Linked DNA regions of Piscinibacter sp. HJYY11. The protein of the gene in region 1 binds, or shares a complex with, the protein of each later gene. Links are inferred from orthologs where the notes say so. Each region holds a gene or a part of one and is shown on either strand. Other genes may lie near its edges.

Region 1 (5,928 bases):
ACCGCGCGCTGGATCAGCGGTTGCTCGTGCAGCGGACGCAAGAGCTTTTCGGCGCGCAGGCGCTCCAGCGCGCGCAGGCTGACCGAATGCGTCTGCTGCGGAAGCTCCCCCGCGAAGAGGAAGAAGTGGCCCTGGTCGCTGCGCCAGAGCAGCTGCACGCAGGTCCAGGCGCCGTGGAGGAAGAGCCGGTAGCGCTCGCCGAGCGCCATGCGCTGCACCCATTGCCTGGCTTCGTCGGCGGAGGAGCCGGGCTCGGTGCTGTCCATCAGCGCGGCGGGCACGGTTTCCAATGAAGCAAGGTCGATCAGCGAGTCGCTGAAGGCGGAGCCGTCGAGCGGGTCCGGCTCGGGCAGCTCCGGCTGCGGCTCCTCGCGCATGCGCTGCACGATCTCTTCCGGCGTCAGCTGCTCGTCGGGCTTGCGCGCCTGCGCCGCGCGTGTGCCCGGCCGCAGGGCCTCGGAATGGACCTTCATCAGCTCATCGAACACCGCCTGCTGCTCGGCCGGCGGCAGCTGCACGAGGGCCATGCCGTCGCGCAAGCGCTGTAGCAGGCCAGGCAGCAGCTCGAGCAGGCGCTGGCGGCTTTTGGGGTGGTCGGGCAGCTTCAAGCTCCACAGCAACTCGTCGACGGTCTTGAGGTAACCCGTGGTTTGCGGGCTCTGGTCGCCGTGCTGTTGCACCGATTGGGTCAGCACATGCGACCAAGTTCCCGTGATGAACCGGCGCAGCGTCGGGCTCGCCGGCACCTGGGTCATCTGCTCGACCAGTCGGCCGGCGAGCGTGCGTTGCAAGGCCTCGGCCTGCTCGGCACGCACGAGGGCCTCGACATTGGGCTCGGCATCGCGCTGCTGGCGGCGCAACTGGTCGGCGAGGAAGGCGTCGAGCCGGCCCAGGCTGTGGCGGTAGAGGGCGCTGTCCTGCTGGGGTGCGGCGGCCATCTGCTGCACCAGCTTGTCGCAGAAGTCCTGCAACGCGATCAGGCGGGTGTCGTACGGGTGCGGGTAGGTGGTGGCCGCGGTGACGATGCGGTCGAGCAGCTGCCACACCGGGTGGTCGTAGGCGTCGAGCATGCTCGGGTCGAGCAGCGCGATCCGCAGGGCCGACACCTGCAGCCGGGCGATCGCACCTTGCAGCGGCGTGGAGAGGCTGCGGTCGGAGAGGATGGTCTCGAACAGGCGCGACAGCAGCTCGATGATCTGCCGGTCGACGGTCTCGCCGGCCGTGGCCATCAGCGCGGCGCGGTGCTGGGCCAGGCGCAGCGGGGGCGGCGAGGCCGCCACGGCGGCGGCGTCGCCGGTGGGCATGCGGCGCAGCAGTTCCTCGACCCGCAACAGCGCCTGCTCGAGCGCCGGGGTGGTGGTGGGCAGGACGCGCCGCTTGGGTTCGTTGCCGGTGATGGGGCCGGCGTCACCGCCACCGGGCATGCTGCGCATGAGGCCGTCGAGCGCGCCCGGGCGGGTGACGTCCATCTCGGGCGGTGCGTCGCGGCCTGCGCCGGGCGCGATCACCACGGTGCGGTAGATGCCGGGCTCGATGCCTTGCGCTTCGAGCCGGCTGCTGGCGGCCGCAAAGGCGGTGCGCAGCAGTCCGCCCATGACCGTGGCGGCCACCCGCAGCAGGATGCTCTGCTGCACCGCCGTGATCGGGAGCGCAGTGCCCGCCTCCCACAAGGCCCGTGCATATGACTGCGGCCGCAAGGGGTTGGACTCGGCCGTGACGTGCGGCTGCCCGCGCAGCGTGGAGGTGAAGGTCTGCAGCTCGCGCAGCTCCCATTCCGCGGCACTGTCGATCTGCTGGATGGCGCGCGAGATCTCGATGTCGGACTCGACGCGGGTCTCGTCCATCAGCTGCAGCCCGCTGGGGCGGACGTTGCCGGCCTCGGCCTGCGTCGCCGGCCCCATGTCGGCCAGCACCAGGCGGCGCAGGGTTTCGACGAAGGCCTTCTGGTAGACGCCTTGCTGCGACTGCAGCACCTGCACCAGCTCGAAATAGTGCTGCCGCTCGCTGCTGGTGAGCAGGTGGTCGCGGGGCTGGCGCAGCTGCTCGAGCGTGGCGCTGCAAGTTCGGGAGATGAGGTCCGCGGCGCGGTGGAGTTCGTCGTCGACGAAGCGCTGGAGAAGCGGGGGGACGGACATGTCCCATTTTGCGGCCCGGGGGGTGCTTGTCAAACCCGGGCCGTCCCGAGCCGATTCAGGACGTTTCAGCTCGCTTCAAGGACAAGGCCGTGGCGGCCCGTGACCATGGTGCAAGCCCCGGGTGGGGCGTCTTTGGAGCACGCCCATCCGGTGCTTCAGGTCAGCTTCAGGAGGACTCAGACATGGCCATCACCATGCAAGGCAGCTGGACGGTGCGGGTGCGTGCGCGCGACGCGGCCTACGCGCAGCGCGTCGTCGTCGAGGGTGCGGACGTGGGCAACGGCGTGCACGACGGCGTGGTGGGGCAGCGCCTGTATGTGAGAGGTGCGCAATGGACGCTGCAGGTGCAGCACCGTCCGACGCGGCAGGGCTGGCGCGAGTCGATGCTGCGGCTCGGCCTGCCGAATGTCGAGGCCGGGCTGCTGCGTGTGGAGATCGGCTCCAACGACGGCGGGCTCGATGAAAGTTATGACGACCTCGTGCTCGACTGCTCGATGCCGATCAGTCGCTGCGAACATGTGGTGTACGGCGAGGTGACGACGCACGAGGCGGCCACGCCCTTCAACCCGCGGCGCGACGACTACCTGGTGATCGATGCCCCGGTCGACGTGCCCGCGGTGTGCGCGCGCTACCCAGCGCTCGAGGCGGTGATCGGCAAGCTCTACCCGCAGCGCTGGCGGCACACGCCAGGCCTGCATGCCGACCTGAGCCCCCTGGTGCTGCCCAACGGCCTGCCGGGCGCGGCGATCGGGCTGCGCTTCGAATCCCGGCTCGACGATGCCGACCGATGCGAGGCGGACCAGGAGACGGCAGTGCGCATGCTGCAGGCGTCGGTGGGGCGGGTGCCTTTTCACGCGCATGCGATGGAGGCAGGCGCCACCATCCTGACCCGTACGGAGCTCGGTGCCATCGCCCAGCTGCGCGACCAGCTGATGCGGCAGACCTGCGACACGGCGCCGGCCGCGTCGGTGCTGCTGCGCTTCGAGCGCTACCACCGCAGTGCGAGCGAATCGGCCGGCGGGGCGTACCGCGGCACGGGTCTGCGCGAGCAACTCGGACAGGCGATGACGGACGCGCAGGGGCGGTATCTCTTTCGCTTCCGCCAGCGGCGGGGCGAAACCTCGCCGGACCTGGTGGTGCAGGTGAGCGCTGGCGGCTGCGCCCCGAGTTTTGAGACCGCGCCGTACGATCGCGTGGCCAACCTGCGCCGCATCGACCTGTGCGTGCCGCACGCGGCATGTGCGGCACCCGGGCCGCCTCCGCGGCTGCAAGCGGTGCCACTGCCCGAACTTGCAGCCCAAGAAAAAAGGGCTGCCGAAGCAGCCCTTTGCAGGAGGCGTTGCTCTTGAAGAGCAGCCGCCAGGCCTGGACGTCTTACATGTCCATGCCCATGCCGCCCATGCCACCCATCCCGCCCATGCCACCGCCGGCGGCCGGTGCGTCGTCCTTCGGGGACTCGGCGACCATGGCTTCGGTCGTCAGCATCAGCGAAGCGACCGACGCGGCGTTTTGCAGCGCAGTGCGGGTCACCTTGGTCGGGTCGAGAATGCCCATCTCGATCATGTCGCCGTAGGTGTCGTTGGCGGCATTGAAGCCGTAGTTGCCCTTGCCGTTCAGCACGGCATTGATCACCACGCTCGGCTCGCCACCAGCGTTGGCGACGATCTCGCGAAGCGGGGCTTCGATGGCCTTCAGGATCAGCTTGACGCCGGCTTCCTGGTCGGCGTTGTCACCCTTGATGGTGCCGGCCGCCTGGCGAGCACGCAGCAGGGCCACGCCGCCACCGGCGACGATGCCTTCTTCCACGGCAGCGCGGGTGGCGTGCAGGGCGTCTTCGACGCGGGCCTTCTTTTCCTTCATCTCGACTTCGGTGGCCGCACCGACCTTGATGACGGCCACACCGCCAGCCAGCTTGGCGACGCGCTCTTGCAGCTTCTCGCGGTCGTAGTCGCTGGTGGCTTCTTCGATCTGCACGCGGATCTGCTTGACGCGGGCTTCGATGTCGGCAGGGGCGCCGGCGCCGTCGATGATGGTGGTGTTTTCCTTGCCCACTTCGACGCGCTTGGCCTGGCCGAGGTCGGCCAGCGTGACCTTCTCAAGCGTCAGGCCGACTTCTTCGGCGATGACCTTGCCGCCGGTCAGGATGGCGATGTCTTCCAGCATGGCCTTGCGGCGGTCGCCGAAGCCAGGGGCCTTGACGGCCACGACCTTCAGGATGCCGCGGATGGTGTTGACCACCAAGGTGGCCAGCGCTTCGCCTTCGACTTCTTCGGCAATGATCAGCAGCGGACGGCCGGCCTTGGCGACTTGCTCCAGCGTGGGCAGCAGGTCACGGATGTTGCTGACCTTCTTGTCGTAGAGCAAGACGAAGGGGTTGTCGAGCAGGGCGGCCTGCTTCTCGGGGTTGTTGATGAAGTAGGGCGACAGGTAGCCGCGATCGAACTGCATGCCTTCGACGACTTCGAGTTCGCTGTCGAGCGACTTGCCGTCTTCGACCGTGATCACGCCTTCCTTGCCGACCTTGTCCATCGCGTCGGCAATGATCTTGCCGATGGACTCGTCGCTGTTGGCGGAGATCGAGCCGACCTGGGCGATTTCCTTGCTGGTGGTGGTGGCCTTCGAAGCCTTCTTCAGCTGCTCGACCAGGGCGGTCACCGCCTTGTCGATGCCGCGCTTCAGGTCCATCGGGTTCATGCCGGCGGCCACGTACTTCATGCCTTCGCGCACGATGGCCTGGGCCAGCACGGTCGCGGTGGTGGTGCCGTCACCGGCGTTGTCGCTGGTCTTGGAAGCGACTTCCTTGACCATCTGGGCGCCCATGTTCTGAAGCTTGTCCTTGAGCTCGATTTCCTTGGCGACCGACACACCGTCCTTGGTGACGGTGGGCGCGCCGAAGGAGCGCTCGAGCACCACGTTGCGGCCCTTGGGGCCCAGGGTCACCTTGACCGCGTTGGCCAGGATGTTCACGCCTTCGACCATGCGGGCACGGGCTTCACCGCCGAAGACCACGTCTTTTGCTGCCATGTTTTATCTCTCCGAAATTGGGATGTTGGTTGGGCTGGTGCAGGGAGAAGGATTACTTCTCGACCACGGCGAAGAGGTCTTCCTCGCGCATCACCAGGAGCTCGTCGCCATCGACCTTGACGGTCTGGCCGCTGTACTTGCCGAACAGGACGCGGTCGCCCACCTTGATGTTCAGGGCCACGAAGTCGCCCTTCTCGTTGCGCTTGCCGGGGCCGACGGCCAGCACTTCGCCCTGGTCGGGCTTCTCGGCGGCGTTGTCGGGGATCACGATGCCCGAGGCGGTCTTGGTTTCGTTTTCCAGGCGCTTGACGATCACGCGATCGTGCAACGGACGAAGTTTCATAGCATCTCCTTGAGGACTCAAAGCCGAGTTCTGAATGGGATGAGCACGGAAGTTTGTGCTCATGTACTTTGCCTGCGCGCCCGCCAGGGGCGGGATCGGCAATTTCGTTAGCACTCGAGTTCGTCGAGTGCTAGCAGGCGGAATTATAGGGGCGCGCGAAGCGCTTTCAAGAGGGCAGGCGAGGCGTCGCCCCGGGTTCGGCCGGGAGGTCCTCCCCCGGCTCACCAGGCGCGGGCGGGCGGGCGGGCACACGGTAGCTTTCGCTGGCCCAAGCGCCGAAGTCGACGTTCTTGCAGCGCTCGCTGCAAAAAGGCCGGTAGGCATTTTCAGGGGAATAGACGCTTTCGCCGCCGCAGGTCGGGCAGGTGACGATTCGGCGCTTCGCCGAAGAAGAAGGCGTGTCGGAACTCATCTCTCGATGCTCAA
Region 2 (2,888 bases), 270 kb from region 1 along the record:
TCCATCGGCACTGCGGGTGTGAAGCCCCCATAGCGACGGAATTCACGGTTCATGTGGGCCTGGTCGCTGTAGCCGGCTTCTGCGGCCACCTCGCTCGGGCGTGCGCCGGGTTCGCGCATCAGCATCATGGCGCGGTGAAAGCGCACGATGCTCGCAAGGCTGCGCAAGGGCACGCCCACCGCTTCGAGCACTTCGCGCCGCAGCGCACGCTCGGAGACACCGAGTTGCCGGCACAGCAGCTTGAGGTCCGGCCGCTGCGGTGCACTGCGCAGCAGGCGCACGGCCTCGGCAGCGAGCACTTGCCCGGGAGTCGTGCGCGCCTGCTGCAGCAGCTCCCGTGCGGTCGACACCAGCATCTGCTTGAGCTCGATGAGACTGCGGCAACGCTTCAGGCGATCAGCATGCAGCGGGAGCAGCGCGTCGGCCTCGTCGTGCAGAAGTTCACGGTCGCGCAGCAGCTTGGGTGAGATGCCGAGGCACGCGCCGGCCCACCCCAGCTTGAATCGCAGGCCGAGCAGGCCGGTGCCGGCCTGGGCGGGCACACCGCGCACGTCGAGCGTCGGGCCGGCGATCACGAGGCGGGGGCGCGAGATGGTGTCGTGGTCGGCTTCGAGGTGGAAGCGCACCACGATGTCGGTGCGACCGTCGGGCAGCACCCGCTGCAGATCGGGGCCGCTCGCGACGAAGACCCACAGCGCTTCCACACGCTCCGCATCCAGGCCGTCGAGCGGCAGCTCGGTGTAGGGAATCAGGGGAGGCTGGGGCACGGGGACACTCGCGAGACTGCTGCAAAAAGTGTATGAACGTGCGCTTCGCGGCCCCATCCCCCTTGCTGGGGTGAGTGACTGCGCCCCGCAAAAGAAAAGGGCCGCGTGAGCGGCCCCTTGCTTTCGGTATGGCGGAGACCTTACTTGAGGCCCGCCGCTGCACGCAGGGCAGCAGCCTTGTCGGTCTTTTCCCACGAAAACTCCGGCTCCTCACGGCCGAAGTGGCCGTAGGCAGCGGTCTTCTCGTAGACCGGGCGCAGCAGGTCCAGCATCTGGATGATGCCCTTCGGGCGCAGGTCGAAGTGCTCGTTGACGAGCGCGGCGATCTTGTCGTCGGAGATCACGCCGGTACCTTCGGTGTAGACCGTCACGTTCATCGGCTTGGCCACGCCGATGGCGTAGGCGACCTGGATCTGGCACTGGCGCGCCAGGCCGGCGGCGACCACGTTCTTTGCCACGTAGCGTGCGGCGTAGGCGGCCGAGCGGTCGACCTTCGACGGGTCCTTGCCCGAGAAGGCGCCGCCACCGTGCGGGCAGGCGCCGCCGTAGGTGTCGACGATGATCTTGCGGCCGGTCAGGCCGCAGTCGCCCTGCGGGCCGCCGATGACGAAGCGGCCGGTCGGGTTGACCAGGTACTTGGTCTCCTTCAGCCACTCCTTGGGCAGCACGGGCTTGATGATCTCTTCGATGATCGCCTCGTAGAAGCTGGGCTTCAGCTTGGTGGCGCTCTCGCTCTGGTCGGGGCTGTGCTGCGTCGACAGCACGACGGTGTCGATCGAGTGCGGCTTGCCGTCGACGTAGCGCATGGTGACCTGGCTCTTCGCGTCGGGGCGCAGGAAGGGCAGGCGGCCGTCTTTCCGCAGCTGGGCCTGGCGCTCCACGAGGCGGTGGGCGTAGTAGATCGGCGCGGGCATCAGCACCGGCGTCTCGTCGCAGGCGTAGCCGAACATCAGGCCCTGGTCGCCGGCACCGATGTTGAGGTAGTCGTCGGAGGCGTGGTCGACGCCCTGGGCGATGTCGTTCGACTGCTTGTCGTAGGCCACGAGCACCGCGCAGCCCTTGTAGTCGATGCCGTACTCGGTGTTGTCGTAGCCGATGCGCTTGATCGTGTCGCGCGCGACCTGGATGTAGTCGACGTGCGCGTTGGTCGTGATCTCGCCGGCCAGCACCACGAGGCCGGTGTTGGTGAGGGTTTCGGCGGCGACGCGGCTCTTCGGGTCCTGCTTGAAGATGGCGTCGAGGATGGCGTCGGAGATCTGGTCGGCGACCTTGTCGGGGTGGCCTTCGGAGACAGATTCAGACGTGAAGAGGAAGTCGTTGGACACTCTTTAAACTCCAGTTGGTTGCAGATTGCGTTGCCGGGCTGGTGTTCAGAGAGCGGCGAACGCTTTAGCAGGATTTTTGGATCGCCCCGCAAGTTGTTCAGTAACTCGGCGATGGCGCTGATTATAAGAAGCAGATGCTCACGCTTTTCCGTTGTTTTGCGGGTTTGCCTCTCGCATTGCTTCACATTCTCGGCACCCTGATGGGCTGGCTGACCTATGGCCTGTCGCCCACCTACCGCCGGCGCATGGCGGCCAATGGCGCCCAGGCCGGGCTGCAACCGGCCCAGTGGAAGCCGGCCATTGCCTCCGCCGGGCGCATGGTCATGGAGCTGCCGTACCTCTGGATGCGGCGGCCCGACGACCCCATCCTCCCGCGCGTGCGCTTCGAGAACGAAGCCCTGCTGGACGCGGCGCTGGCCCGAGGCAAGGGCGTGCTGCTGCTCACGCCGCACATGGGGTCCTTCGAAGTGGCGGCGCAGGCGATTGCCGAACGCTTCGGTGCCACCCGCCCGATTACCGTTCTCTATCGGCCGGCCCGCAAGCCTTGGCTGCGCGAGTTGGTGAAGACCTCGCGGGAGCGGCCCCAGCTCTTCGCCGCACCGGCCTCGCTCGCCGGCGTGCGCCAGATGATCCGTGCCTTGCGCAAGGGCGAGATGGTGGGCCTGCTGCCCGACCAAGTGCCGCCCGAAGGCATGGGCGTGTGGGCGCCTTTCTTCGGGCGCCCGGCCTACACCATGACGCTTGCCACCCGCCTCGTGCAGCAGACCGGCGCCGAGCTGCTGCTGACGTGGGTGGA

The links. Proteins that work in one complex are often made in the same cells at the same time.
Region 2: the proteins of groL (region 1) and metK are in contact, whole or in part, in a cryo-EM structure (PDB 8P4O), measured with the Escherichia coli proteins. The link is inferred for Piscinibacter sp. HJYY11 from one-to-one orthologs.

The regions. Positions count from the first base shown.
Region 1 is NZ_JAERQZ010000001.1:4,386,319-4,392,246, forward strand. Bases 2,835-5,785 are described here. They hold groL (chaperonin GroEL), read right to left. Parts: upstream 5,160-5,785; coding sequence 3,510-5,159; downstream 2,835-3,509. Other genes in these bases: JI745_RS20580 (hypothetical protein), read left to right, coding at 2,835-3,484; groES (co-chaperone GroES), read right to left, coding at 5,212-5,502; JI745_RS20595 (DNA gyrase inhibitor YacG), read right to left, coding at 5,669-5,785. Outside these bases: JI745_RS20575 (DUF1631 family protein), read right to left, coding at 1-2,135; more of JI745_RS20580, read left to right, coding at 2,318-2,834; more of JI745_RS20595, read right to left, coding at 5,786-5,914; cell division protein ZapD, read right to left, coding at 5,925-5,928.
Region 2 is NZ_JAERQZ010000001.1:4,114,907-4,117,794, forward strand. It holds metK (methionine adenosyltransferase), read right to left. Parts: upstream 2,093-2,888; coding sequence 908-2,092; downstream 1-907. Other genes in the region: JI745_RS26815 (AraC family transcriptional regulator), read right to left, coding at 1-767; JI745_RS19310 (lysophospholipid acyltransferase family protein), read left to right, coding at 2,227-2,888. UniProt on the Escherichia coli protein: Catalyzes the formation of S-adenosylmethionine (AdoMet) from methionine and ATP.